3 regions of the Shewanella sp. 10N.286.54.B9 genome follow, and region 3 is predicted to be linked to each of the others. Evidence: predicted binding sites of a transcription regulator. Region 3 holds the regulator's gene; each other region holds the start of a gene.

Region 1 (10,360 bases), on a different contig from region 3:
TAATACTCGAGCCTAGAGTCTAGAACCGCTAACACTCGGGCATAGAATCTTCTTTTTAAGTAGGTCGGCATTTATGCCGTCGCTTTGCTCTTTTTTAGTTTTTACCGGAAGCGAAGCGCTCCGTAGTGACGTAGCCGCGTACTTTAAGCTGATACGTCTAAGATTGTCTCGTCTTGCTAGTCCCTAGCACCTAAAACCACTAATACTCGAACCTAGAATCTTCTTTTTAAGTAGGTCGGCATTTATGCCGTCGTTTTTCTCTTTTTTAGTTTTTACCGGAAGCGAAGCGCTCCGTAGTGACGTAGCCGCGTACTTTAAGCTGATACGTCTAAGATTGTCTCGTCTTGCTAGTCCCTAGCACCTAAAACCACTAATACTCGAACCTAGAACCTTCTTTTTAAGTAGGTCGGTATTTATGCCGTCGCTTTTCTCATTATTAGTTTTTACCGAAAGCGAAGCGTTCCGTAGTGACGTAGCCGCGTACTTTAAGCTGATACGTCTAAGATTGCTTCATCTTGCTAGCCCCTAGAACCTGCTTTTCCTGCTTTCAACATTCTGGCACGATTTCTGCTTTATCTAGTTCAATTAAGATTTTCGTCAAGAAAACGACATTGGGAGATAGTTATGCAAATCGGCGCTAATTCTTTACTGCAAGAGATGCAGTCACTTAACGGTCAAATCGGTACTCAAGGCACTCAAACAAGTGTTGCCCGCCAAGTGAACAACACTTCAGGCGCTGATTTTGGTCAACTTCTCTCTCAAGCTGTTGGAAATGTGAGCGAACTTCAGTCAAATGCATCTAATTTAGCCACTCGCCTTGATATGGGCGATACCACAGTGACATTATCTGATACGGTTATCGCGCGTGAAAAATCGAGCGTTGCTTTTGAAGCAACCGTGCAAGTAAGAAATAAGCTCGTAGAAGCTTATAAAGACATTATGAGTATGCCTGTTTAGGCCCTAACAGCAGGTAGCAATTGTGAGTACAGAAATGGTCGTAGGAACAGGTTCAAATATCGCTGCTGCAGGGCAGTCTAGTGGCGTTCAAGAGGAACATAAGCCAGGTGTGATGGGATCGATTGGCAATATCGACATGTTACGCCAAGTGACCATGATATTAGCCTTGGCTATCTGTTTAGCATTAGCTGTTTTTGTGATGATTTGGGCACAAGAGCCTGAATACCGTCCTTTAGGACAAATGAGTACGCAAGAGATGGTTCAAGTACTCGATGAACTCGATAAAAATAAAATTAAATACCAGATCCAAGGCGATGTGGTAAAAGTCCCTGAAGATAAATATCAAGATGTAAAAATGATGCTAAGCCGCGCCGGTTTAGATCAAGCTGCTGCCAATGATGACTATTTAAGTAAAGACAGTGGTTTTGGTGTTAGCCAGCGTATGGAGCAAGCTCGCCTTAAACACAGTCAGGAGCAGAACCTTGCTCGTGCTATTGAAGAGCTTAAAAGTGTTAGCCGCGCCAAAGTCATCTTAGCCTTGCCAAAAGAAAATGTGTTTGCTCGAAATCGCTCTAAACCAAGCGCTACAGTAGTTGTTAACACTCGCCGTGGTGGTCTTGGCCAAGAAGAGGTCGATTCGATAGTCGATATCGTCGCATCTGCGGTTCACAATCTAGAGCCGAATAAAGTCACCGTCACTGATTCAAATGGTCGTCTATTAAATTCAGGCAGCCAAGATGGCGTGTCAGCGATTGCTCGTCGTGAGCTGGAAATTGTTCAACAGAAAGAATCAGAATACCGTAACAAGGTAGAGTCAATTTTGATGCCGATTCTAGGCCCTGAAAACTTTACCTCGCAAGTCGACGTTAGCATGGACTTTACTGCAGTAGAGCAAACCGCTAAGCGTTACAATCCAGACTTACCGGCACTGCGCAGTGAGATGGTTGTTGAAAATAATTCGAATGGTGGGACCACTGGCGGGATCCCGGGGGCATTGTCTAATCAGCCACCGATGAACTCTGATATCCCTGAAGAAGTAGGTACAGAAACAACGTCTGTTAGCAGTGGTAGCAGCCATAAAGAAGCCACGCGCAACTTTGAACTTGATACCACTATCAGTCACACTCGTCAGCAAGTAGGCACATTAAGACGTGTCAGCGTATCGGTCGCTGTTGATTTCAAAAATGCGCCTGCGGCCGAAGATGGCAGCGTAACGCGCGTCCCTCGCACCGAGCAAGAGCTGGCAAACATTCGCCGTTTACTCGAAGGTGCCGTTGGTTTTAACACTCAACGCGGTGACATGATTGAAGTTGTCACAGTGCCGTTTATGGATCAGTTAATAGAAGATGCGCCAGCACCAGAAATGTGGGAACAACCTTGGTTTTGGCGTGCGGTAAAATTAGGCTTAGGTACCTTAGTTGCATTAGCGATAGTGATGTTTATCATCAGTCCAATGCTTAAGCGTATTGTTTACCCAGATAGCGCTAAACTGCCAGAAGAGCCGAAAATGGGCGATGAACTGGCTGAGATTGAAGACCAATATGCTGCTGATACCTTAGGTATGTTAGAGCGCCCTGAAGCCGAATACAGTTATGCCGATGACGGCTCGATTTTAATTCCTGACTTGCATAAAGATGATGACATGATTAAAGCCATCCGCGCGATTGTCGCGAATGAACCTGAACTATCGACTCAAGTCGTGAAAAATTGGTTAATTGAAGATGACAAATAATACTCCCATAGAGGGGCAAGCAGTAACACCTGTACCTGGGTTTAAGCCAGAAGATTTAAACGGTATCGAGAAAACAGCCATATTGTTGCTGAGCTTGAGCGAGAGTGATGCCGCTTCTATATTGAAACACCTGGAGCCAAAACAGGTGCAGAAGGTCGGTATGGCAATGGCTGCAATGCAGGACTTTGGCCAAGAAAAGGTCATCGGGGTGCATAAGCTATTTTTGGACGATATTCAAAAATACTCCTCTATCGGTTTTAATAGCGAAGAGTTCGTTCGTAAGGCTTTGACTGCTGCGTTAGGCGAAGATAAAGCGGGTAACCTGATTGAACAGATCATCATGGGCAGTGGAGCGAAAGGCCTCGACTCCCTTAAGTGGATGGATGCCCGTCAAGTTGCCACTATCATTCAAAATGAACATCCGCAGATCCAGACTATTGTTTTATCCTATTTAGAACCCGATCAAGCCGCAGAAATTTTCGCTCAGTTCCCAGAAAATACTCGCTTAGATCTGATGATGCGAATTGCTAATCTTGAAGAGGTGCAGCCAGCAGCACTGCAAGAGCTCAACGATATCATGGAGAAACAGTTTGCTGGTCAAGGCGGCGCACAAGCGGCGAAGATGGGCGGCCTCAAAGCGGCGGCAAATATCATGAACTACCTCGATACTGGCGTTGAAAGTCATCTAATGGAAACGATGCGAGAGTCTGATGAAGAGATGGCGCAGCAGATCCAAGACCTTATGTTTGTGTTTGAGAACTTAAGTGATGTTGACGACATGGGTATTCAAGTGCTGCTTCGAGAAGTGCAGCAAGATGTACTAATGAAGGCGCTAAAAGGCACTGATGATCAACTCAAAGAGAAGCTCCTTGGTAATATGTCTAAACGGGCGGCTGAATTGCTGCGTGATGATTTAGAAGCGATGGGACCCATTAGGATCAGCGAAGTTGAAGTGGCGCAAAAAGAGATCTTATCGATAGCACGCCGATTGAGTGAAAGTGGCGAGTTGATGCTCGGTGGTGGTGGCGGTGAAGAGTTCTTATAATGGCTGACCCAAAAGAGCCCAAAGGGGCAACGGTTAATACCACTGATGAGTTTGGTCACTGGGATCTGCCCGATATTAGCCAAGCGGTAGATGCTTCATCGCTGAACATGTTTGGTCGACATGGCTCAAGCATCGACATTGATGATGAAGGCGAAGCTGAAACGATTTTACCGCCCACATTGACCGAAATCGAAGATATTCGTGCCGATGCAGAGCGCGAAGGCTTTGTTCAAGGACAAGAGGCAGGACATGCTGAGGGGCTTGAAAAAGGTCGTTTAGCAGGGCTAGAGCAAGGCCATAGCGAAGGATTTGAGCAAGGAAAAGAACAGGGGCATGAAGCAGGGCTACAAGCCGCCGCCGAGATGTTACAACGCTTTGAAGCATTACTTGAGCAATTTGAGCAACCGCTGAGCATTCTCGATACCGAAATTGAGAAAGAATTACTCTCCACCTCTATGAGTCTCGCTAAAGCCGTTATCGGTCACGAGCTTAAAACACACCCTGAACATATATTAAGTGCACTGCGCCAAGGTGTAGACTCGCTGCCGATTAAACAGCAACAAGTGAATATCAGAGTGACGCCTGATGACGAAGCATTGATTAGCGGGCTCTATAGTGCAGCGCAATTAGAAAAAAACCGCTGGGATATCGAAGCCGATCCAAGCTTATCCGCTGGCGACTGTATTATTAGCAGCGGCCGCAGTCATATCGATATGACAGTCGATACTCGCATTCAACATGTCTTTTTTGAGTTAGAAAAAACTCAGCAAGATCTATTGCAGCAAAAAGAGCAGCAAGAGGAAACGCTACTTAATCACAGAGCGAGTAAGCAAGTTGCTGTTGAGAGTGCAGAGTCTAATTCGGCTCCAGCAATGGAGACACAACAACAGCAGCAAACTCAAGAACCCGTCCCAGTCGCCGAAGGTGAACATGCCAACACGCCAACACCGACTGCGCAGTAAACTCGCGCAGCACCACAATAAGATTAACCCTTTTGTGGCCGAAGCCAGTGGACAGCTAGTTCGTGTGGTAGGTTTAACGCTAGAAGCCACCGGCTGCCGCGCTTCAGTTGGCAGTCTTTGCTCTATCGAAACCATGTCTGGTGAGCTTGTCGCCGAGGTGATAGGCTTTGATGATGAGCTGCTTTACTTAATGCCAATTGAAGAGCTTAGTGGCGTGCTGCCAGGGGCAAAAGTTACCCCACTAGGACAACAGTCAGGTTTAAGTGTTGGACTGGCTTTATTAGGCCGAGTACTTGACGGCAGTGGCCTGCCGATTGATGGCTTAGGCAATCTGCAAACAGACCAAAAAGCACCGACTCACGCTCCTGCAATAAACCCCTTAGCACGACGCGCCATTAGTGAACCGCTCGATGTTGGTGTACGCGCCATTAACTCAATGTTGACCGTAGGCAAAGGTCAGCGAATGGGCTTGTTTGCCGGTTCAGGAGTCGGTAAAAGTGTGCTGTTAGGTATGATGACCCGCGGCACTACCGCTGACATTATTGTGGTGGGATTAGTGGGAGAGCGTGGCCGTGAAGTTAAAGAGTTTATTGAAGAGATTTTAGGCCCCGAAGGCCGCGCCCGCTCGGTCGTTGTTGCAGCGCCTGCTGATACCTCACCATTAATGCGACTGCGCGCCTGTGAAACATCGACGCGAATCGCAGAGTATTTTCGCGACATGGGTTACAGCGTGCTGCTACTGATGGATAGCTTAACCCGCTACGCTCAGGCGCAGCGCGAAATAGCGCTGGCAGTCGGTGAACCACCTGCAACTAAAGGCTATCCGCCATCAGTATTTGCCAAATTACCTAAGCTGGTGGAAAGGGCGGGTAATGGCGGTGGTAAACAGGGCTCGATAACTGCTTTTTACACGGTTCTGACAGAAGGGGATGATCTACAAGATCCCATCGCTGATGCATCGCGTGCAATCCTTGACGGCCATATCGTTCTTTCCCGTTCGCTGGCCGATTCAGGTCACTACCCGGCGATTGATATCGAAGCATCCATTAGTCGTGTCGCGCCGATGGTGATAACGACAGAACACTTAGAGGCGATGCGTCGAGTCAAGCAGGTATATTCGCTTTATCAACAGAACAAAGACCTTATCTCTATTGGTGCTTATACCCAAGGTAGCGATCCTCGAATTGACAATGCAATTCGCCTACAGCCCGCTATGAATGCGTTTTTACGCCAAACGATGAAAGATGCTATTACCTTTGACAGTAGTACGCTTATGTTGAGTCAGTTGGGCGCACAATGTCAGGTATAAACTAAGTCATGGCTAAAGTCGATCCGCTGTTTACCGTTCTTAAACTAAATCAAGAGGCAGAAGAACAAGCCTCACTGCAACTTCGTGCCGCTCAATTAGAGTTACAGCGCAGACAAAGCCAGCTAAAGGCGTTGCAAGACTATCGGTTAGATTACATGAAACAGATGGAGCAGCAGCAAGGTAAAAATATCAGCGCCAGTTACTATCATCAGTTTCATCAATTTGTACGTCAGGTCGACGATGCCATTGTGCAGCAAGTCAATTCCGTTCAAGAAGCAAACACCCAACAGCAACATCGCCAAGCTCACTGGCAAGAAAAACAGCAAAAGCGCAAAGCCGTAGAGCTTTTACTGGCGAATAAAGCCGAAAAAGCGCAGTTGGCTGAACAACGCAGAGAGCAGAAAATGGTTGATGAGTTTGCCTCACAGCAGTTTTACCGTAAGTCCCGTCGCTAGGTTTATCCCGATAGCTTTCAAACTGTTCAATATCCACGGCTTTGTTGGCATCATAATTGCTTTTAAGTAGATAATAAGTAATTTAAGCGGGCATTTAAGCCGATATTTTGACGCTAATTACTCAACTAAACGATCTATTTTGCTTTGATGGGACGCTGACGGAGAAGTTATGCAGCAGATGACCAATATATTACTCAGTAGTGCCGATGCCGCCAGTGCTAAAAAGACCGCTAGCGCAAAACCTGAACTGAGCGCTGAAGGTGATAATTTCTCTGTGGCACTTGAAAAGGCCAGCAAAGAGGGCGTTACGGCTGAGCAAAATAAAATAGATGGAAACGCTGCATCAACCACGACCGCGGCGGATAAAGTAAAACAAGGCGACTTGAAAAACGCCAACAGTAATGAAGAGTCAAACAGTGATGATGTTAATCAGGTACTGGCTCAAATTAACCTTGCCAACAACTTTCCTGTCAGCGCTGATGCGAATACTGACTCAGTGATTGCCGCTGACGGCGAAGAGTTGCCGTTAGGCGATGACACTAATGCAGAGCTTGCGATATCGAAAGCTAGCGCCGAAGAAACTGATAACAGTGACTCAGACATAACCACTGAGTTATCTGATGAGATCTTACAAGCACTAAGCTTACAAACTGGCATATCCGAACAAGCATTAACTGAAATGCCGCAGGCGGAACTTGAAGCGTTACTAGCACAAAGTCATATTTTAGATGCCGATGGTAAGCTATTAGCGCAATATGCCATCGTACCAGCGGCAAATGCAGCAATAATGAACTCTGCAGATGGGCATAACACTTCTACAAATAAAGCGAATACTTCTAGTGGTTTAGAAGTGAACAACAGCAATCTAAACGGTTCTAAACAAACAAGTAATGGCGCTACGACTGAGGCATTAACACAGCAAGCAATCGATCCGAGCACCAAAGCGGAAAGTCGCGATATTCTAGGCAAAGAAGCTGCCATTCAAACAGCAGCGGCTGCTGCAACAAGCACTACAGAAGCGGTTGCAAAGCGAGCTGATATAGAGAATAGCAATAATGGAAAACTGGCGAATACAGCCAATAGTATGGCGGCAGAGCAGCTTAAAGGCGCCGAGTTGTCAGTGAGATTGACCCCGATTCAAATGGGGTTGGAAGCGAATCTTGCTAGCGGCAATGAAGAGGTTTCTACCCAAGATATTAAGACAGTATCGGGCCTGCAAGCGCATAATTTGCAAATTCAGCAGAGTTTAACCCGAGTTGAACCACAGCAGATCCAGCTGGCGCTGAAACAACACGCTGATCAAGCTTCTCAAATGCAGGAGATGATCCAGCGATTTTCTCCAGTAATGAAGCAGCAGTTGCTGACTATGGTTAGTCAAGGGGTGCAACATGCTGAGATCAGACTCGATCCTGCAGAGCTTGGCAGTATGATGGTACGGATCCAAGTTCAAGGTGATACCACTCAAGTGCAATTTCAAGTCAGCCAACATCAAACTCGAGATCTCGTTGAACAAGCAATGCCTAGATTACGTGAAATGCTGGCCGAACAAGGTATGCAATTGACCGATGGCCAAGTATCACAAGGTGACAGAGGTAATGACCAATCATTCCAAGGTGATAGAGACAGCGGGGGCAATAGTAGCGCTGAAATGGATGAAATTTCAGCAGAAGAGCTGATTGTTGGCGCAAATCAAGCAACAAGTTCTGCTTCAGGTATAGATTATTACGCATAAGCAGGTAACCTATAGCACAGTTAAAAACTTGGCTTAACTTGTGACGTTGACCGAGTTAAGCAAGTGCATAGAAGTCCAGTTAGGGAAAGCAGATGGCAGAAGAAGAATCATTAGAGCTTGAAGTCAGTGACAAGCCTAAAAGTAAGAAGAAGTTAATTTTATTTGGCAGCATTGCAGCAGTACTTATTGTTATCATCGCAGTAACACTGTGGTTGCTATTAAGTGGCGATGAGACTGCAGATCAAACTAGCAATGGAGAGGTTGTTGCCGAAGAGCAAGTATCGGATAAAAGGGAAGCCTTTTACGCGGCAATGCCACGACCATTTCTGTTTAACTTGCCTGGTAATGGCCGAACTCGACTCGTTGAGATCAAGGTTCAGCTAATGGTACGTGGTAAAGATGATGATGTATTGATTAAAAAGCACATCCCATTAATTGAAGATGCGTTATTAACCACTTTTAGTGGCGCGGATGTGCAAAAACTCAGTACCTTAGCGGGCAAAGATGAATTGCGACTTTTAGCATTACTCAACGTGCAAAATACGCTGCAACCGATTATTGGTCGTAAAGTCGTTGAAAAAGTATTATTTACCGGCTTTGTGATGCAGTAAATTTACACGGCTCTTTTTGTAAACCAAACGTTTTTATATAGGCAAAGGCAATATCGTGAGTGATTTATTAAGCCAAGACGAAATTGATGCGCTACTACACGGTGTAGATGACGTCGAAGAGGATATGATTGAGGACGGTGAGCTTGATGCTCGTTCTTATGACTTCTCTTCGCAAGACCGTATTGTGCGTGGCCGAATGCCAACGCTGGAGATCGTTAACGAGCGTTTCGCTCGCCACTTGCGTATTAGTATGTTTAACATGATGCGCCGCGCGGCTGAAGTGTCGATTAATGGCGTACAAATGCTCAAGTTCGGTGAGTACGTCCACACTCTTTTTGTACCGACAAGCTTAAATATGGTGCGCTTTAGCCCGTTAAAAGGCACCGCGCTTATCACCATGGAAGCAAGGCTCGTTTTTATCCTTGTCGATAACTTTTTTGGTGGTGATGGACGTTTTCACGCAAAGATTGAAGGGCGAGAGTTTACCCCTACTGAGCGCAGAATTGTGCAACTACTGCTTAAAATTATCTTTGAAGATTATAAAGAAGCTTGGGCACCAGTGATGGATGTTGAGTTCGATTATCTCGACTCTGAAGTTAACCCCGCAATGGCGAATATCGTTAGCCCAACCGAAGTTGTCGTGGTGAGTTCATTCCATATCGAAGTCGATGGCGGCGGTGGTGATTTCCATATTACGATGCCGTACTCCATGATTGAGCCTATTCGAGAGTTACTCGATGCTGGTGTACAAAGTGACACGCAAGATACTGATATGCGTTGGTCGCAGGCTCTGCGTGACGAGATCATGGATGTTGATGTTGGTATCGACGCGACTGTTGTGGAGCACCAGGTGACATTGCGTGATGTGCTTGAGTTCAAGGCTGGAGATGTGATCCCTGTTGAGCTGCCTGAACATATTATTTTGAAAGTTGAAGATCTTCCCACTTATCGTTGTAAGATGGGGAAAACTAAAGAGAATCTTGCATTAAAGATTTGTGAACAAATACAAAGGCCAGAAACGGTTAAGTCGGAACTGCAGTTGGTGACCCATAAAGGCAAACCACGCGAACGTTCTGATATATAAGGTGATAAGTAAATGAGTACAGATACAGGCGATGACTGGGCTGCAGCAATGGCTGAGCAGGCAATTGAAGAAGCACAAGCTGTAGAGCTAGATGAATTTAGCAGCGATGCCGCTCCACTAAGCGAAGAGGAAGCGTCAAAACTTGACGCGATTATGGATATTCCTGTCACTATTTCGATGGAAGTAGGTCGCAGCTTTATCAATATCCGTAATCTACTGCAGCTAAACCAAGGCTCGGTTGTTGAACTCGACCGTGTTGCTGGGGAACCACTGGATGTGATGGTTAATGGCACCTTAATCGCCCACGGTGAAGTGGTTGTTGTTAATGACAAGTTCGGTATTCGTTTAACCGACGTGATCAGTCAGACTGAGCGTATCAAAAAGCTTAAATAAAAGGATTAGCAATGAGTTTTCAGCTTGTATTAGCTAGTCTTGGCACGGTCGCAGCGACAGCAGAGAAATCGGCAGCGCCT
Region 2 (10,360 bases), on a different contig from region 3:
TCAGCACCAATAACGGTGACCTGCTGGTTAGTTTTAACGCTACCACGCTTGATGCGACCAATACCGATAACACCCACGTATGAGTTGTAATCGATTTGCGAGATTTGCATCTGGAAATCACCTTCAGCATCAGCATCTGGTGAAGAAACTTTTTCAACGATAGTTTCGAAAAGCGGTGTCATGTTGTCGCTTGTTTCGTCTGGATCTAACGTTGCAAAACCGTTTAATGCAGAGGCATAAACGATTGGGAAGTCTAGCTGCTCGTCAGTTGCGCCTAAGTTGTCGAACAAGTCGAATACTTGGTCGATAACCCAATCAGGACGTGCGCCTGGGCGGTCAATCTTGTTAATAACAACGATTGGCTTAAGACCTTGAGCAAATGCTTTCTTGGTCACGAAGCGAGTTTGTGGCATTGGGCCATCTACTGCGTCAACGAGTAGCAATACTGAGTCAACCATAGATAGAACACGCTCTACCTCGCCACCGAAATCGGCGTGACCAGGGGTATCAACGATGTTGATACGGTAATCGTTCCACTTGATGGCAGTGTTCTTGGCCAGAATCGTGATACCACGTTCTTTTTCAAGATCATTTGAATCCATCACCCGCTCAGTGGCTTCTCCTCGAGACTCAAGGGTTCCTGACTGCGCCAGCATCTTATCAACCAAGGTAGTCTTACCATGGTCAACGTGTGCAATAATGGCGATGTTACGTAAATTCTCTAACACGGCTAAACCTCTTACCATCGGTATAAAAATATAGGGGGTACTGACAACTGCTAAACCAAACTAGTATAGTAGTTGCAATAAAAAGCGTGACATTCTACTCTAGGTAGCGAGTATCTCACAGGATTATTTTTAACCAATCGTTAAAAATAACGCTTGCGCGTTGCTTTTCTTCGCCATAACGCCCGCTTTATATACACTTTTTATCAATCACTTTTATGACATTAATTCTACTCTACCTCTCTGTTGCAGTGCTCCTTTCGGCTGTTTGAGGTGATTTTTCGTCATTGTGCTACCAAATATCCTGTTTAATTTGTTTTTAACAGCATCTCCTTGTTTTAGGCATTTCAATATAGATGCCCTTCTACAACACTTTACTGTCTTGTATTGAAATAACACTTATCTATATTTGGTCGAGTTTTGTTTGACTTACACCCTATAAAAAATTCTTCTGCTTGCTATTCTGAGCGCCAGCTTTTGTATTTAGATAAGTTGCTTCTAAATAGATTGCACGATTATGACGCACGCACCAAAATGATCCATCAAGCGCACCATTATAGTGCAAAAAACTGCAGCGCAAGTTATTGCCGCAGCCTATAATTGATTAATATCAATTGGTTATAGGTTTGGCACAACTATCGCTTTAAACAAAGCAGAATCGCACTATGCGCTAAACATTAAGATAAGAACAAGGGATAACCCTTTACCCTACTCGGAGACTTTAGAATGTCAGCTGAATCAGTTTTACAACAACTAAAAGAATTAGAAGTTAAGTTTGTTGATTTGCGTTTTACCGACACCATAGGTAAAGAGCAACATGTTTCAATTCCTAGCCATCAGGTTGATGAAGACTTTTTCGAAGACGGTAAGATGTTCGATGGTTCTTCAATCTCAGGATGGAAAGGCATTAACGAATCAGACATGGTATTAATGCCAGATGCTGCAAGTTTCGTACTTGACCCTTTCACTGCGGAAACAACAGCTAACATTCGTTGTGACATCTTAAACCCAGGCACTATGACAGGTTACAACCGTGACCCTCGCTCAATTGCTAAGAAAGCGGAAGACTACTTACGCTCTACAGGTATCGCTGATACTGTATTGATTGGTCCAGAGCCAGAGTTTTTCCTATTTGACGATGTTAAATATGGCGCTGACATGTCTGGCTGTTTCTACAAAGTAGATGCAGAAGAAGCAGCTTGGAACTCAGGTACTAGCTACGAAGATGGCAACAAAGGTCACCGTCCAGGTGTTAAAGGCGGTTACTTCCCAGTAGCGCCTGTTGATTCATCACAAGATATCCGTAGTGCTATGTGTTTAGTACTTGAAGAGATGGGCCAAGTTGTTGAAGCGCATCACCATGAAGTAGCAACTGCTGGTCAAAACGAAATTGCGACTCGCTTTAATACTCTTACGCTTAAGGCTGATGAAGTTCAGGTGCTTAAGTACGTTATTCATAACGTTGCTCACGCTTACAATAAGACAGCTACGTTTATGCCTAAGCCAATCGTTGGTGACAACGGCAGCGGTATGCACGTTCACCAGTCTCTAGCGAAAGATGGCGTTAACATCTTTGCTGGTGACAAGTACGGCGGATTGAGCGAAACAGCACTATTTTACATCGGTGGTATCATCAAGCATGCGCGTGCAATTAACGCATTTGCTAACCCATCAACTAACTCTTACAAGCGTCTTATCCCGCACTTTGAAGCGCCAGTAATGCTAGCTTACTCAGCAGCTAACCGTAGCGCTTCAATCCGTATCCCTGTGGTACCAAGTGCAAAAGCTCGTCGTATTGAGCTACGTTTTGGTGACCCAATGGCAAATCCATACTTAGCATTCTCTGCAATGTTAATGGCTGGCCTTGACGGTATCCAAAACAAGATCCACCCAGGTGAAGCAATGGATAAAGATCTTTATGATCTTCCAGCTGAAGAAGCGGCTGAAATCCCAACTGTTGCTACTTCACTAGAAAATGCACTTGAGTGTCTAGATGCTGACCGTGAGTTCTTGACTCGTGGCGACGTATTCAGCAACGACTTCATTGATTCTTACATCAAACTTAAGTCAGTTGACGTTGAGCGTGTGAACCAAACAACTCACCCAGTTGAATTCGAGCTTTACTACAGCTTGTAATATATAAGCCGCTGTAATGGCTTAACGGGTACAAAATACAAAGCCCTAAGCAGAAATGCTTAGGGCTTTTTTGTGCTTACAATTCAAGCGTTTCTTTTTTGTACAATGCGACTACAATGATCAACAGCTATAGTTATGACAGTAAGTACTTGTCACACAAGAAGGAACTGCTATGCCTGCCGGGATCTACGCTCAATGCCGCTTCATTTTTGCCGCTTTCACACTGATGTTGATTGGCCTAATTAATGCTAACGCTATTGAGTGGCCACAGGAGGTGACCGCTAAAGAGGGCAACATTGTGGTGTATCAGCCGCAACCAGAATCGCTAGACGGCAATATCTTGCAAGGGCGCGCCGCGATGTCTTTAGAGCTCATCGATAGAGACGAGCCTATTTTTGGGGCCTTCTGGTTTAGTGCTCGCATTGACACCAGCACCGAGAATGCAACCGTTAGGGATGTAAGAGTGACTCGTGTACGCTGGCCGGAGTCAACTGAAGCCGACGAACAACGCTTTACTGAAGTGGTAGAGAGCTCCATTGGCAGCAGTAGCTTTACTATCTCGATGGAGCGCCTGTCAGCCAGCCTTGCCAACGCCAAACAGGAAAAACAAAGCCTAGAGAATATTAAAAATGATGCGCCGAACATTGTTTTTCGTCAGCAACTTACAGTACTTCTCTCCTATGATGGTTCACCGCAATTTAGAGAGATCGAAAATAGCCCTTATGAGCGAGCGTTAAACACGCCCTTTGCCGTGGCGCGCAACAAACAAACCAAAAAAATGTACCTAAGCAGTGGTACTTTTTGGTACACAGCAGACAACCCTATGGGGCCTTGGCAAGTTACCGAGTACCCACCTGAAGATTTAGTCAAGATGTTGCCAAAGCCCGAGGATTCAGAAGCAAAAAGTAGCGGGACGGCGCCAGCTGTAATCGCAGTTAGCACTCCAACAGAATTGGTGGCAACCGATGGCAAACCCAGATGGAAGAGCCTAACCGAAGGTAAGTTGCTTTATGTCAGTAATACTGAGACTGCTTGGATAAGAGAGGTCTCTTCCGGTGACATGTATCTGTTACTTTCTGGCCGCTGGTTTCAAGCTAAAAAAGAAGCTGGGCCATGGGCCTTTGTCCGTGCAGATAAACTTCCCCCTAGCTTTAATGATATTCCACCCGAATCAGACATTGGTGGATTAAGGGTATCCGTCGCGGGCACAACCGAAGCGGATCAAGCGATGCTTGATGCCCAAATTCCGCAAACAGCAGCGATTAAACGCAGTGAGGCCAAACTCAACGTTGAATATGATGGTGAGCCAAAATTTGATGCGATCCCCGGCACAAAAGTCGCTTACGCTGTCAATACGGCAACCCAAGTGCTAAAAATAAATGGTCAATACTACGCTGTCGACAATGCCGTTTGGTTTGTTGCCTCTGCTGCCAAGGGACCATGGAAAGTTGCTGACAATGTGCCGACTGACGAAATAGCAAAAATTCCGCCAAGTTCGCCAGTTTACAACACCACCTATGTCGAGATTTATGACTCAACACCCGAGGTTGTCTATGTCGGTTATACCCCAGGCTATATGTGGTCTTACCCTTATTACGGCGTCCCGGTATATGGCACAGGTTGGTATTACCCTCCCTATTGGGGACGTTACTACTACCCTCGCCCACCAACCTGGGGGCTGCATGTTGGCTATAACCCGTGGACCGGCTGGAATGTGGGCGTAAGTTGGAGCAACGGCTTTTTCAGGGTTGGGGTTGGTTGGAGTGCAGGTTGGGGTAACCATTATTATCCCGGCCGTTGCTGTGGTGGCTACTACGGTGGTGGTTACCGACGCCCAGTGGTCATAAACACTGGCGACATCAACATCGGCAATAGCGTCAGTATTGGCAATAGAACTAACATCTCTAATAAGGTTGCGCGTAACAATAATATTTCCGGTAATCGTGTCGGTAAAAACAACCTGTATAATCGCCCTGAGAATAGAGTTCGCAATGCAGATACCACTAAAATAAACAGCAATTTCAAACAAGCCACTCACAATAAAGATCGCGCCAACAATGTTTTTGCTGATAAAAATGGTAACGTAGCACGAGACTTGAACGGTGAATGGCAAAGCCGTGACAAAGGTAGTTGGACTCCCGCACCAGCAACTAGAGACAGAGTTGAAACAGGATTAAATAATCGCAATGTCAATCAACCTGTGACGCTGCCTTCTAGACCAAATACCGAATTAAACAGGTCTAACAATATGAATAGGCAGATGAATAACCGTAACTTTGACCGTGAAAGCCTAAACCGCTCCCGCAATGCTCGCCAGCATGGTATGGCGCGTGAAGGCCGCAGAGGACGCTAATCCCGCTTTGATCATAATAAAAGGCTTGCACACCGCAAGCCTTTTATATTTCCATACCTATCTCGCCCTGACTAAGTTGACACCCTGTTAATGGCTCGTTAGTTTAACTGTTAAAACACACCATAAGTCAGTGTTCTGACGTTAAATAATAAGTGGTTCCTGATCTATGTGGCAAAAACTTCAACCCTATCGTTCTTCGATAATCCTTTTGTCAGCACTACTTATTGGTGGCGCTATCGGTATCGTGTTACCCGACTTGGCTTTATCGCTAAAACCTATAGGCCAAGTGTTTCTAAACTTGCTGTTTATGATCATTGTACCGCTAGTAGCGATTAGTGTGACCTCGTCTATTGCACGTATGACGGATCTAAAAAAGCTAGGCATTATTCTTATCACACTATTCATGGTATCCATTGCGATGGCAATTATTCCTGCGGTATCGATTGTCGGGTTAGCATTGGCTTTTGACCCTGCACAAGGCGTGGTACTCGATCTGCATCAGCAGGTTGAAGCGGGAGCTGGCAACATGGATTTTGTTGGACTGCTGACCACTAATGACTTTGTCGGCTTACTGTCAAAATCTAACATACTGGCACTGATCATCATGTCAGTCATTGCAGGCATTGCGATTGGTCAATCAGGCAAAGACGGCGAGAAAGTCTCTGCCATGCTCGACAGCCTCAATACTGTAATCATGAAAATCGTCTCTATATTAATGGTCGCAGCGCCTGTGGGTTTAGGCGCTTACTTTGCCTCAACCATGGCCAGCCAAGATACCGAGCTACTCAGCACCTTTGCTCGCGCAATTGGCTTATTCTTTGTCGCAGCCTTTTTCTACTTTACTGTTGGTTCAACAATTTACGCATGGCTTGGTGGCGGAGTAAAAGGTGTTAGCCAGTTTTGGAGAAATGCGGTTGACCCATCGGTCACAGCATTAGGCACCAGCTCCTCATTAGCCACATTGCCAGTCAATATTCGCGCAGCAAATAAGATGGGGATAAAAGAAGAGATCGCAGACATCTGCCTGCCTCTATTAGTTAATCTCAATAAAGGCGGCGCTTCAATGACTACCGCATTGAAGATTGTTTTTATCTATTCGATATTAGGCTTAGATTTTAGCGCTGATGTTTTTGCTCTCACCGTACTTATCTCAGTGCTATCCGCCTTTATTATAAGTGGCGTACCTGGAGGGGCTTTTTTAGGGGAGATTTTTATAGTGACCACCCTCGGGCTCCCCATCGAAGTGATCCCAATTCTAGTCATTATTGGTGCAGTCACCGACGCCCCAGCAACGTTAATCAATGTCATTCACGACCTTAATGCCACGCAGATCATCGAACGCATAAATGGTAAGCGCTATAAAAGCGCCACAACTAGTGAATAAGTGCCGATAACAACATGAGTAATTAAAATATATTTAAACGACTATTATCAACCACTTAAAAACACGACACTTGGCGTGTCATATGCCTATTGTGCGACTGTCATATCAATGACGGCGTAGATTATAGGAATTTGTGTTCAACTTGCTGCAATTCAAATGCAAACACAGCGAGGAGCACATTATGGAAAACTCAATCACTCGACATAAAATGGATACCACTATGGATATGGCGACGATTACCAATGGATATTGGTACTATTTTGAAGATGCCGGAGTGCGCATTACTGCTCACGGTTCAGGGTATTCAGGCCAAGAAACTGTCTATGTCAATGACGAGGTTGTGAGTGACAAGCGCAACCTTGGAATGAAAAGCTCGCACGAGTTCTGCCATATGGGCAATGATTACGAGGTGAGATTTCAAGTAACCAATCTTCTTACTGCCACTGTAGCTTGCGCCCTTTATAAAAATGGCGAGTATGTCACTACAGAAACCAAAGCCTACCGTAATATGGATGGCAAATCAGCCCTTAAGCAAATATCGATTTTTTTCATCGCTGGACTTATTTTTGGTGGGGTAGCGGCTTGGTTAGCCCATCGATTTATAGCTTGATTAAATGCCAGAGATATCGAAAAAACTAAAGGAGCTAGCGGAGTAAAATATGGAGATTGATGCGATAACCGTAAAAGCACTGCGCCAGTCTAAAGGCTGGACACAACAGCATCTGGCCGATGCTTGTGCTATTAGCTTACGCACGGTTCAGCGAGTAGAAAAAGAGGGCAGCGCATCAAGTGAGACATTGTTGGGTTTGTGTGCGGTGCTGGAGGTTGAACAAAAGAATTTGTTACAGATCCCAATTCCCGACCGCCAACAGATGCAACAAGTCTCTTTGCGGTCTCAATCAATAATACTCGCTATTGCAGTGGTGTGTGGTGGCTGTATAGGTGCCATTATCACCTATCTAGCACTAAGCTAACACAAAGCCCAAGTTAAATACTTGGGCTTTGTGTTATATCTTCTTAATACTGTTAAAAATTTGCCTTGGCAATTACTGCCTTTGAGGCATGGTAAATACTGCAACTCTGCCGTCATGCCCAGCAGCAACCACGCTGTCATTATCAATGGCCAGCGAATAGTAACCTTGCTTTAATCCGTCTATCTGCAGCGACTGCCAACTGTAACCATGGTCAAATGAAATATCTGTTGCGAGCTTTCCCGTTACGATACAAGTCGTTTGATAACAAACCATCGCAGTTCTGAGACCTGGGGTAGATTTTCGGGTTTTATGCCACACTTTATTCTTTAAATATACGATATTGGCATCATGTTTATCCCGTTGCTGGTAGTCACCACCAACCACAAAAATATCATTAACGCTATTTTTAGAAATGCCATATCCGCCAGCAGTTTGGGTGTCATCGAACAAGGGGATATGCGTTCGTTGCCAGTACTCACCATAATCTTGCGAGGTATAAATAGAACTGCTATACCCTCCTGTGGTAAACCACGCCTGACCCGCTTCACCGACCATAAGGGTGTTACCACTAGCGGCAAATGCAACTTCACGATCCAATAATTCCGGTAACCTGCCACGGGCAATTCGCTGCCAACTCTTTCCACCATCACGTGTGCGCAAGATAACAAAGCAACCGTCAACCGGATCGCCTAACAACAATCCATTGTTTCGATCCCAAAAAGCAATCGAATCAAAAAAGCCTGCTTGATGTTTGTTTTGCAACAATAACTGCCATGAAGCGCCCTGATCTTCGGTAATGTAGAGTTTAGATAGCTCGCCTTCGCCAGCCCCCATGACTATCGCCGTATTGGCATCAAACACTTCAATGTCGCGAAAGTCTGTTAGCGGCTGATTTTTAACAGATACATCAAGCCAAGTTTTGCCTGAATCCTTGGATAAGAACACGCTATTTTTAGACCCACTAACCCAGAAAACACCGTCAGCAGCAGCGCTACCACGAAACGATAGATTGGCATTTATTTGCTGGGTATTCCACACACTGGAGACAGCTGAAAAACTGAATAGACAAAGTAACGACATGATTAACTTCATTAAACTCACCTTGTAATACTGAAGTACTGTAACTATCACCTAATACTAGGTAATAGGCAACTAACGCTTAAAAGACAAAACCATATCAATCATCTTAATTCTCTCAATAAATATTAGCACTCGGTTAATTAAGCCAATATTAAACAACAACTTAGCTTAAAGTAAATTTAAAAAACAGTGGACAATTATTATGCAACACCTCTAAACTGTGAGCTCGATCACAGTTTTACGGAAGGAACTAAAAATGAAAACATCCCTTACGACTCCATTGATACTAGCAACACTGCTTTTCTCAACATCAACTTTGGCAGCAATGGCGCCAGTGGCAAAGTGTAACGATTGCAGTGCAACAGCCGCACTTGATGCAGCCAAGGCATTAGCTGCAGGCAATGTTTACGTCGTTGATTTTGTAAATGCTACAGCCCAGAAATATGTATCTGATGATAAAGGCAACACTGTTGTAGCGAAAATGAGCCTAGGTGATATCACTAGACTAAACCAACAGTTTGACTACCGTAAAACGCATTTACGTGCACTTAATCGCTAGCAACTACTAGCATTAATCGACGCCTTGAGCCCCATAGATATGGCTCTTAAAAGGCGTCGCTAAGTTTAAGTGTTAAGTCGCTTTTACCCATTTCAAGAACTCATGTATATCGGCCTCATCATTATAAATATGTGGCGACACCCGCATTCCAAAGCTTCGTACATCAACACTAACATTAGCACTTTTTAGTCTTGGTAAGACTTGTTGCTGTTTATCGGCAAAATCTAGAATAATGGTACCACTACGTTGACTTGGCGCCCGAGGAGAAACCACTTTGCCTTCCAGTTCTGCAGCAATAACATCGAGTAACTGTTGGTTATGTTGCCGTAGTGCAATCGAGCCCACGCGACTAAAATACTCAATGCTGTGAGATGCTATGGCAAAAGGGGCAATAGAGGGAGTACCTCCCCAAAATTTCAATGCACTTTGATGATAACGAAAGTCATGAATATCAAACTCGAATGGATTCTCATGGCTAAACCAGCCGACATCTTTAGGTTGGCAATCCGCGATATGTTGTTTATTGACCCAGAGATAAGCCGCTCCAGGCCCACCACATAACCATTTAACGCTAGAACCTATCATGAAATCGGCCTGCAACGCGTTAAGATCTAGCGGTACAATACCTGCTGACTGTGCGATATCGACTAAGGTCAATGCCTCTCTCGCTTTAGCTGTTTCGACAATCTGCTCTATTGGCGATAACTGCCCCGTGTTTGAGTAAGCATGACTGACAAACACCATATCAACATCTGAAGTAATAAAGCTATCCCACACATTAGCGTCAGTAATGTCGTTTGCAGCGGGGATAAATCGCAGCTCACAACCATGAGGTAACGCCTTCTTCAGCGCAAAACCCATGCTGGGAAAATCAAGCTCACTCAATAAAATTACAGCATCACTTTGCTGCAAGCGTTCTACTGACATCACCAGTTTAGTCAACGCACTCGACAGGTTAACTTGCGGGCAAAACTCGTTAGCAGGGGCGTTAAACAAAGTTGATAACGCCTGAGTAAAGCGTTCAATAATACCAAGCCAATCTCCCCAAGGTTCAACTCCAGAGTCTTGCCACGGGGTAAAAAATTGCTGTTTAAAAGATTGCTCTGCCGTTTTTAGCGGCCGTCCCACTGAGTGGTTTAATAAGTAACA
Region 3 (10,360 bases):
CTAGCATCTCACCAGTACGACTATTACTTTTCTAACCTCTTGAGGGCATCGGTATCGATGCCTTTCATCACTTCTTGTTCAAGTGCATGCTGCTGGTTTATGTCGTTGGCTTTACTGTGATGCTGGCGTGATAAATAAGGGGAAGAGGTGCAGAGGTAAAAGCGAAATTAACGCGCGATTATTATTGTATTTACGATAACTTTATCATTTCGTTTGGGGGCTAAACGATAAACTTATACCTCTGCAAAGGCTTACTGAGTCATGAGCGTTAGTTCTTGAGTTAGCCGTCTAATTTTATTGCGTAACTGCGTTATTTCTGACTTTAATACTATGGTGCGACTAGCTGGTTGCTGCTCACTTTGACGTACCAGTTGATAAACAACTTTGGTCGATAAACCATATTGCTTTGCGACATCCGACAAGAGTCGGCCGTTATTTTTGACTTCATGGATGATATTAAGGTTGAGCTGATTTTTGATTTCGGTCATTGCATATCCCTGTCACTACTTTTAATTAGTCGAAAGGTTATCTACTCGACATCCCATTGGCTGATCCCGAGATGCTTAATTACATCGACAAAGCATTGGTAGCTTATGAATATAGCTTTAAGGTCATTCATGTTAATCCTTACATTCCCTTTAAATACTACTTTATAGGTATGCGTGTTTTGTGCCATATTTCAAAAACATATAATTAGCATCTAAAACAATAGCTTGTACTTATCCTCTTACTTGCTAGTTGTAGCTAAGTGATGGTGAAAGTGACAAAAGAGGGCAAGCTTGCTTGTTTGTGGTGCAACGAGGAGAGTCATACGATTTTAAAGCGTTTGTCGCATAGGGCATTGTCTATTCACTGGCGACTTATATACTGCTAACAAATTCACTCGATATGTTGTCGTCTTTATTCGCATGAAGACAGTTAGGAGTCATGTTTATGAGTATTAAGCACAGCAGTGCTATCGCTAGTTGTATTGTTGCAGCAGTGTTTGTTTCAGGTTGTCAGACAACCAATCCATACAGTAATGAATCGCAAAATGCCAAAGCGACTAATGGTGCTTTGATCGGCGCATTAGCCGGTGCTGCGATAGGGGTTGCCTCATCAAGTAAAAGTGATAGAGGTAAAGGTGCATTAATCGGCGCAGCATCAGGCGCAGCCCTTGGAGGTGGTATTGGTTACTACATGGATGTCCAAGAAGCAGAGCTGCGTAAGCAACTACAATCTTCGGGCGTGAGTGTGACTCGTAGTGGTGACACCATTATTTTGAATATGCCAAATGATGTGACTTTTGGCGTAGATCAAACCGATCTCAGCCAGCGAGCGCAGCAAGTGCTTAATAGCGTAGCTTTGGTCGCGCTTGAATATGATGAGACCAAGCTTAATGTCATGGGCCATACCGATAGCTCTGGAGCGGCATCTTATAACTTAAGATTGTCTCAAGTCAGAGCGAGTGAAGTCGCCAGTTATTTGATGAGTCGTAAAGTGCCGTCAGCGCGCGTGGTCTCCCATGGTGTTGGTGAAGACAGACCTATTACCAGCAATGAGACTAAAGCAGGTCGAGCAGAGAATCGCCGAGTAGAGATTATCCTTAGCCCACTAAGCTAATTTTATACTAATAACTGTCATTGTTATTTACAGAGCAAGCCACCGATAAGGTGGCTTTTTTGTGCGCGAAGGTAAGCTGGTGGCTTGCGACTATTTGTCTAATGAGTCTCGGTTTTGAGTGATCCCATTCAAGTGCTTGAAGATGCATCGTCTCGCAAGGACGTTATAGATTGTTTTCAATGGATAAATGCTTTTTGATCGCCCTCAGTTATTGCTTTATTTATTGTCGCGTTAAAGTCACTTATGGAAACTAACATGAAAAAATGGATTGTAGCTTCGTTATTAGTCTTACCACTCACCGCTAGTGCAGCACCTATTGAGATGCGCGCCGCGGGTAGTCTGAAAAATGCTATGTCAGATATTGTTGCTGCATATCAGCTAGAATCAGGGCAAGCGGTTAATAGCAATTTTGCACCGTCAGGTCTGCTTAGAAAGCGGATCGAAGCGGGTGAAGTTGTCGATGTTTTTGCTTCAGCCAATATCAAACACCCTCAAACGTTGCAGCGCAATGAACTCGCTGAAAGTGTAGTGATGTTTGCCCAAAACCAGATGTGCGCTATCGCTCAAGCAGATGTTGAGCTGAGTAGTCAAAATCTGTTGCAGAAGATGCTTAACAGCAATATTAGACTCGGCACGTCAACACCTAAAGCCGATCCGTCAGGTGATTATGCCTGGAAGGTTTTTGCAAAAGCAGATGCAATAACAACGGGGGCACAGCAACAGCTAGAAACTAAAGCGCTGCAACTAACTGGTGGTGAGAGCAGTAAAAAAGCGCCCGCTGGACGCAATACCTATGGTTGGGTGATGGAGAACAATCGCGCCGATATTTTCTTAACCTACTGCACTAATGCCGTGTTGGCACAAAAAGAGGTGCCTAATCTTAAGGTGGTCCAATTGCCTAAAGAGCTAGCGGTTGGCGCTAATTACGGCTTAGTGGTATTAAAGGCGGCCAAGCCAGATGCTTGGAAGTTGGCGATGTTTGTTTTGTCTGAAAAAGGTCAGTCTATCTTAGCCAATTATGGTTTTAATGCGCCGTTAAAACGTTAAGTTTTGAAACGTTATCAACCTGACAAAAATGCCGCCCATACAGGCGGCATTTTCTCTGATTGTGTTAGCCGAATTAATTTAACAAGAAAACAGTGGCTAAGCCCAAGAAGGCAAACAGACCAATTACGTCGGTCACTGTGGTTAGTACCATACCACCCGCGAGTGCAGGGTCGATGTTCATTCTTTTGAGAATAAGTGGAATACTGGCACCCGCAAGACCCGCTACCGTCATATTAATCAACATAGCGCCGCCAATAGTTGCTCCTAGGGTGATATCACCTTTCCATGCCCATACGGCGCCGCAGACTAGAACCGACCACAATAAGCCGTTGAGGAAGCCAATGGCAAGCTCTTTACCGATAAGCCATCTAGAGTTACTTTGGCCAATTTGACCCAAAGCAATACCGCGAATAACCAGCGCTAAGGTTTGGTTGCCGGCCACGCCGCCCATGCTGGGGACAATGGTCATCAGAATGGCGATGGTAGCAAACTGCTCTAACGTGCCTTCAAACATGTTGCTGACAGAGGCGGCGAGCAATGCAGCAAACAGATTAACGGTTAACCATAATGAACGGCGGAAAGTACTTTTTAGTACCGGACCAAAGGTATCGGTATCGTCGTCCATACCGGCCATACCCATCATTGAATGTTCAGCGTCTTCACGAATTACATCAACCACGTCATCAATGGTAATACGACCAAGTAGTTTATTATCATCATCAATGACGGGGGCAGACATCCAGTCATGACGTTCGAACAGTTGTGCCACTTCACTGTCTGACATGCCTACGGGAATAGGCTCAACATCGGCTGCCATGATATCTCTGATGGATGAGTCAGGGTTACAGGTTAAGAGATCGGCAATACGCACACCGCCTAGTACCCGGTCTTGTTTATCGACCACGTACAGCATATCGGTTGCTTCAGGTAGTTCGCCGCGAATTCTTAAATAACGCAGTATCACATCGATATTGACGTCAGGTCTTAAGGTCACCGTATCGGTATTCATAATACTACCGGCGGTATCATCGGGATAGGAGAGTGCTTGTTCAACCCTGACCCTATCTTGAGTGCTCATCGACTGCAGCACCTCATTGAAGACACTGTCGGGTAAGCTTCTCAAAATGTATGCTAAGTCATCGGTGTCCATGCTTTTGGCCGCTTTCGCGACTCGTTCGGGACTCATTTGACTGATCAGACTATCTTTTAGCTCTTCGCCCAGCTCGTCGAGAATTTCACCGGTATGTTCTTGGTCAATCAATTGCCAGAGCACTTGACGAGTTCGTGGCGGCGAAGACTCGAGGATAAAAGCAATATCAGTAGCAGCCATGTCCTGCAACATATTGCGGACATGAACGAACATTCCGCTGCCTAATGCTTTGTTCAGCTGATTGAGGCGTTGGTCCGTTGTTTCATTATCTAAGACTTCAATCGGCATGGATCCCTCTCAGGGTCGTTTAAAAGGCGCATATAATAACGTAAGTAATACCAATCGCGTCAAAAATTGCTCTCTGAATATGTTGGATTGGTGTCAGGGATATTAAGGATTAATTTTACAGGTAAAGGGGGTTAGCTGTCTTCGTCAAATTTGGCATTGATTAGATGGCATATAGCCTCTAATGCTAGCTCTGCATCTGCTCCTGTTGCAACTAACTTTATGGATTTACCCATTCCAGTCTCTAACATTAATAAGCCTAGTACACTTACAGCTGATGCTTGTTTTTCGCCTTGGATTATTGTTATTTCAGCATCAAATTCAGAGGCTAACACCACCAGTTTAGTAGCAGCTCTAGCATGCAGGCCAAGCTTATTACATATGGTTACTTGCCGTTCAATTGTTGGCATTTTTTAACTCGCGGTGGCTAGTGGTCACTTTATGTCGTCCATCTTTAAAGTGTTCGGCAAGCCTTTCGGTGACATACACTGAGCGATGCTGGCCTCCGGTACAGCCAATCGCAATAGTCAGGTAACTGCGATTATTACGTTCTAGATCGGGAAGCCATGTACGGAGTAGATTCTCTATCTGCCAGATAAACTTATTCACTAACGGGCGTTGATTGAGAAAGTCCTGTACCGGTTTATCAAGCCCTGTCATTGGTCTTAGCTCGGGTTCCCAATGCGGGTTAGGCAGGAATCTAACGTCGAACATAAAGTCGGCTTCGGTTGGCATACCATGTTTAAACCCAAACGACTCAAACTTGATCATGAGCTCTTTATCAACATTACCCAATAAAATCTCACGAACTTGATCGTTAAGATCGTAGATGTTGAGGCTTGAAGTATCGATATAGTGGTCGACTATTTTGGCTAATGGTTCTAGCTGACGGCCTTCAAGTTGAATGGCTTCTTTCAAAGATATGTTGGAATGAGACAGCGGATGAAGTCGGCGAGTTTCGTTGTAGCGTTTAAGCAATACTTCATCGCTTGAGTTTAGAAAGAAGCTGAGTAACTCCACACCTTCTGGTAGATTGGTTAGGTGCTTTTCCAGCTCAGTTTCTTTCTCTGGCATATTGCGAATATCGACACTAATCGCAACGAGTTCTGAATTACCCGTTAGCTGCTCTAACAGTGTTCCCATCATCGGCAACGGAAGATTATCGACACAATAATAGCCGAGATCTTCTAGCATTCTTAAAAGAACGGATTTTCCAGAACCGGAACGACCAGAGACTAAAACAAGTTTCATCTTTTGACTACCTGATAGAAGTTAGAATGAGTGTTTTATATATGTTTACAAGATGTACAAGGGTATAGATTAACTTTTTTGTTGTTGAAAGCAAGAGCTTAGGCAAGAAGGAGAGAATAAATAATATTGTTGTCATATCCCCGTTCTACCTGAATATGCAGGATTCAGTGGGAATTTAATGGTCTTTAATCACGGCATTGATTGCCACGAATGGTTATTCCCTTGGTAAAATCAATAACACAGAGTAAAGCCCATTAAAGCCCATCGCAGAAGGCTTTGTGCCAGCCCACTTCGTTGTTGCACTGACTTAAAAGGGAATAACCATTTCTACGTTAATACGCCTAGAATTGAACTGGCACATAGCCTCTGAAACGAGCATCTTCAAGTAGAACGGGTATAAATACTTAGGCCTTTAAATAACCTACTTGTATAACATAAGGTTACTTAAAGACCTGACTAAATTAGCTATTGAGTGATCAAATCGTACAGTTCTGATTCACTGCTGCTTTTCCTCAACTGCTTAACGATAGCTTTATCGTTAAGCTTTTCAGCCATTGAAGACAAAGTGGCTAGGTGCTGCTCACATTGCTCTGCAGGAACCAAAAGTGCAAACAATATATCGACCGGCTGCTTATCTATCGAGTCAAAAGAGATCGGTGTTTCGCATTTGATTAATATGCCCAATGGATGGTCAATATTGGTCAATCGCCCATGCGGGATTGCGATTCCGTTGCCTATACCTGTGCTACCCATTTTTTCGCGAGCTAAAAGGCTCTCGAATATCTCTTGTGAAGATAGAGTAGGGTACTGGACAGCGGCAATGTCGCTGATGAGTTCCAGTACTTTTTTCTTACTGCCCGGAGTGGCACAGGTGGTGCACTCCGGCTGCAGGATGGTACATAGTTCCATCGTTAGTGTTTGGTCAGCTTCTCTTTGTGTTTAATAACCTGACGATCTAATTTATCGATCAGGGAGTCGATTGCGGCATACATGTCCGCATGTTCCGAAGTGGCAAAAACTTCCCCTTTTTTAAGGTGGATTCTTGCCTCGGCAATCTGCTGCATTTTTTCTACGTTCAAAATGACGTGGACATTATTGATCTGATCGAAATGACGTTCAAGCTTTGTAAACTTTTCTTCTACATAGCCACGCAGCGATGCAGTGATCTCGATGTGATGCCCAGTAAGGTTAATTTGCATAGAAAATTCCTCCAAGTGCCTAATTTTGAGTTATAAACTCTTACGTTGGTTTGAGGGCGGGATCAGCATTGCTTCACGGTATTTCGCGATAGTACGACGAGCAACTTTAATCCCTTGTTCTGCCAAAAGTTGCGCCATTTTGCTATCGCTTAATGGTTTCTTTTGGTTTTCAGCAGCGACTAACTTCTTAATAAACGCTCTAATAGCTGTAGATGAGCACTCTCCGCCGTCATCTGTGCCGACATGACTAGAGAAGAAATACTTTAATTCGAAAATACCTCTTGGGGTATGCATATACTTTTGAGTGGTAACCCTTGAGATGGTGGACTCATGCATCTCAACAGCTTCTGCAATATCGTTCAATACCATTGGCTTCATGGCTTCATCGCCATATTCAAAGAAGCCTTGCTGGAATTTAACGATGCAGTTACTGACCTTTAATAAGGTTTCATTACGACTTTCTAAACTTTTGATAAACCACTTAGCTTCCTGCAAATGACCACGGATAAACTGGCCATCAGCTTGGCTTTTAGTGCTGCGAGCCATTGATGCATAATGCTGATTAACATTGATTTTAGGCATGTAATCTGGATTGAGCTCAACCACCCAGCGGCCTTTCTTTTTGGCCACTGATACATCAGGAATAACGTATTCATCTTTACTGCGTGTGACTGCTAATCCTGGTCTTGGGTTGAGAGTTTGGATCAGGCTTATGGCTTCACGTAGCTCATCTTCTTTTAGCTTCGTTTTACGCATTAACTGCCTAAAATCGCGCCCTGCAATTAAATCTAAGTAGTCTTTGATGAGTAGGCGAGCATTATCAATATGTGGCGTGGTCGCGGCATATTGAGCTAACTGGATCAAGAGACATTCACTTAAGTCTCGAGCGGCTACGCCAATGGGGTCGAAATGCTGTACGCGTTTGAGCACGGCTTCAACTTCATCAATTTCTATCTCTGGATCGCCCATCGCCTCAAGAATATCTTCACAGTTTTGAGTGAGGTAACCACGTTCGTCAATAGCATCAATAATGGCGGTGGCGATAGCGAGGTCGTTATCAGAGAAAGGGGTTAAGTTCTTTTGCCACTCAAGGTGCTCATACAAGCCTTCGCTGGTTTCACCTTGGAATGGCATGTCGTCATCACGCATTCCGCCTGAGCTTGCATTTGATGAGACGGTATAGACTTCATCCCAGGTGGTATCCATCGGCAGTTCATCTGGCATTGAGTCTTGAGTCAATGCATCAGAGGTTTCTACTGCGGCACTATCTTGCTGGGGATCGACTTCGGCGCTGGCGCTGTAATCGTTGTCGCTATCAGATTCTGAGTAGCTATCGGATTCGCTGGTGGTGCGATCTTCGTTGCTGACAGCTTCGCCGTCAGATTGCTCTTCATCTAATTCGAGTAGGGGATTAGACTCTAATGCTTGCTGGATCTCTTGCTGCAGCTCTAAAGAGGACAGTTGCAGTAAGCGGATAGCCTGCTGTAACTGTGGAGTCATGGTTAGCTGCTGACCCATTTTGAGCTGAAGTGACGCTTTCATCTTACCGCTATTCCCTACACTGTAATTAAACGTTGAAGCTCGTTAATTTGGCGAAGAGAGCGCAAAGGCCCAACACTATGATTATATTAGTATACTTAACTAGTGCCGCGCTTTAAACGCTCATGTTGTTGATTAACTATAGCCTGAATTGTTCACCTAAGTACACTGCTCTAACCTGCTGGTTGTCTAAGATTTCGGCAGGCGTGCCTTCTGCAATGAGATTTCCGTGACTTACGATATATGCATGTTCACATACGTCTAATGTTTCACGAACGTTGTGGTCAGTAATAAGCACACCTAGGCCGCGACTTTTTAGCTGTTCAATGATTTTTTTAATGTCGATGACCGAAATAGGATCGACACCTGCAAAAGGTTCATCAAGCAAAATAAATTTTGGATTAGCTGCTAGCGCTCGTGCAATTTCAACTCGACGACGTTCACCACCAGATAGTGCCATACCTTGGCTATCTCGTATGTGAGTAATATGAAACTCTTCAAGTAAACTTTCTAGCTGCGCTTCACGCTGCTCATTATCAATATCGCTGCGAGTCTGCAGTACTGCCATGATGTTGTCACGGACCGAAAGTTTTCTAAAAATACTTGCTTCTTGGGGCAGGTAACCGATACCTTTTCGAGCCCTAAGGTGCATAGGATCTAAGGTTAAGTCATCTTCATCAATAAAGATCTGCCCCTTGTCGCTCTGCACTAACCCGACAACCATATAGAAAGTTGTAGTTTTACCTGCACCATTTGGACCTAATAGACCGACAATTTGCCCCGTTTTTACCGTTAAACTCACGTCTTGAACAACAGCTCGATTTTTATAACTCTTAGCTAAGTTGCGTGCGGTTAGCGTTTTTTGGATCATTGCTGCTCCTGCTTTTCTATCGGTTCCGCTGGGGTTTCAGGAGTCTCTTCTTGGTAGGCTTCAGGCTGAATGATAGTAATCACTCGGTCATTACCTTGGCCGGTGCTTTCAGCAATAAGTTGCTGTAAACCAATATTGTACTTAATGCGGTTGCCTGTGACCTGGCTACCCTCTTGTTCGAGTGTAGCATCACCTAGCAAGGTTAAGGTTCTGGTCGCGAGTTCGTAACGGATCTCTTTGGCACTTGCCGTTGCGGGGCGACCATCTTCCATGACTTGGGTGTATGTTGCTGGCTTACCCGTAGCGACTAAGGTTTTCCCTGAGTTCGCTTCTTTAGAGAAAACCCGCAACTCATCAGCTTTCATTTTAATTGAGCCTTGAGTCACCTCTACAGGGCCAAAAAAGATAACCTGATTGTTTTTGATATCGGCTTCTTGGCTTGCAGCGGCAATTTTGACCTCTTGCTTAAGGTCATCGACAGCTGCATAGCTGCTAATGCTAAGCAGACACAATAGACCTGCAAGTATGGATTGATTGTATTTCATAACTTCCTTCTACTCGGCCATTAGTGTGACAGTACGAGTGAGTATATTGGTTTTTTTGAACAGCTTATTTAGCATCGTAGATCCCTTCGACTTCGCTGATCAGTTTTACACTTTGAGCATTAAGGTCAGCATAAAGACCTGTACCTTGAATAACAAACTCATTGCCGGTGACGTGAATAATTTCATCAGAGGTCATTATCATGGTATCTAAGTCTAGCTCTAAATAAGATGTCGATAATGTTTGAATCGGTTCTTCAGGACTAATTGAGTCGATAATAACATTGTTTTGCAATGAGACCTTGCCGGTTAAATTGTTATGGCTACCTTGGCTTGCTTTTAAGCGCCATTGTGCTTGGCCATCATCGGGATAGATTAAATATACTGGCTCTGTGAAGTAAGTCATACTGGCATCTTCATAGTGCTCCATATGCTTGGCTGTGACCTTGCTATTTACAAAACCTGCTTCATTGTACTCTGTGCTGCGTAGGTCATCGATGATGTAATTGGGCCGCTCGCTTGCATCGACGTCTAACGTTTGATCACCTTTTTTAGACTGCACCTGCCAATAGAGGATCAGTGCCGTACCAAATAAGGCGATTATCGCTAGTGTGACGCGATTCATATGCTCATCCCATGAGCAGACTCAAATTTGTCTTGGCTAAGCAGCAGTAGATCTGTTAGCTCGCGCAGTGCACCATGGCCGCCTTTAATGTGAGTCGTCATCAAAGCATGTTGTTTCACATATGGGTGACCGTCTGCGGTACACACAGAGAGGCCGACCTCTTTCATAACGGGAAGATCAACCATATCATCTCCGATATAGGCGACTTCATCAGGACGTACATCGTAAAGCGCTAGCAATTCTTGGTAA

What was found. Region 3 encodes sigma-54, which starts transcription at its own class of promoters, with help from an activator protein. Its sites were predicted from a motif close to GTTGGCACGNNNNTNGNNT; they were not measured.
Region 1: a site for sigma-54 is predicted at 6,504-6,522, ahead of AB4135_RS14870 (flagellar hook-length control protein FliK). Genes of this name have one in related genera too.
Region 2: a site for sigma-54 is predicted at 1,351-1,369, ahead of glnA (glutamate--ammonia ligase). Genes of this name have one in related genera too.

The regions. Positions count from the first base shown of each region.
Region 1 covers NZ_JBFRIY010000040.1:30,192-40,551, forward strand. The annotation lists gene fliE (flagellar hook-basal body complex protein FliE) at 625-957, shown strand; gene fliF (flagellar basal-body MS-ring/collar protein FliF) at 992-2,689, shown strand; gene fliG (flagellar motor switch protein FliG) at 2,679-3,734, shown strand; gene fliH (flagellar assembly protein FliH) at 3,734-4,696, shown strand; gene fliI (flagellar protein export ATPase FliI) at 4,665-6,005, shown strand; gene fliJ (flagellar export protein FliJ) at 6,014-6,460, shown strand; gene AB4135_RS14870 (flagellar hook-length control protein FliK) at 6,630-8,192, shown strand; gene fliL (flagellar basal body-associated protein FliL) at 8,285-8,803, shown strand; gene fliM (flagellar motor switch protein FliM) at 8,859-9,887, shown strand; gene fliN (flagellar motor switch protein FliN) at 9,900-10,280, shown strand; gene fliO (flagellar biosynthetic protein FliO) at 10,292-10,360, shown strand, end outside.
Region 2 covers NZ_JBFRIY010000004.1:72,752-83,111, forward strand. The annotation lists gene typA (translational GTPase TypA) at 1-746, opposite strand, end outside; gene glnA (glutamate--ammonia ligase) at 1,452-2,861, shown strand; gene AB4135_RS01370 (carbohydrate-binding family V/XII) at 3,034-5,214, shown strand; gene AB4135_RS01375 (dicarboxylate/amino acid:cation symporter) at 5,381-6,598, shown strand; gene AB4135_RS01380 (hypothetical protein) at 6,780-7,208, shown strand; gene AB4135_RS01385 (helix-turn-helix domain-containing protein) at 7,258-7,572, shown strand; gene AB4135_RS01390 (WD40/YVTN/BNR-like repeat-containing protein) at 7,645-8,664, opposite strand; gene AB4135_RS01395 (hypothetical protein) at 8,909-9,211, shown strand; gene AB4135_RS01400 (aminotransferase class V-fold PLP-dependent enzyme) at 9,284-10,360, opposite strand, start outside.
Region 3 covers NZ_JBFRIY010000017.1:9,787-20,146, forward strand. The annotation lists gene AB4135_RS05885 (transposase) at 252-488, opposite strand; gene AB4135_RS05890 (OmpA family protein) at 934-1,602, shown strand; gene AB4135_RS05895 (molybdate ABC transporter substrate-binding protein) at 1,858-2,649, shown strand; gene mgtE (magnesium transporter) at 2,723-4,087, opposite strand; gene AB4135_RS05905 (HPr family phosphocarrier protein) at 4,219-4,494, opposite strand; gene rapZ (RNase adapter RapZ) at 4,481-5,335, opposite strand; gene ptsN (PTS IIA-like nitrogen regulatory protein PtsN) at 5,801-6,244, opposite strand; gene hpf (ribosome hibernation promoting factor) at 6,247-6,534, opposite strand; gene AB4135_RS05925 (RNA polymerase factor sigma-54) at 6,565-8,076, opposite strand; gene lptB (LPS export ABC transporter ATP-binding protein) at 8,213-8,944, opposite strand; gene lptA (lipopolysaccharide transport periplasmic protein LptA) at 8,941-9,489, opposite strand; gene lptC (LPS export ABC transporter periplasmic protein LptC) at 9,554-10,111, opposite strand; gene kdsC (3-deoxy-manno-octulosonate-8-phosphatase KdsC) at 10,108-10,360, opposite strand, start outside.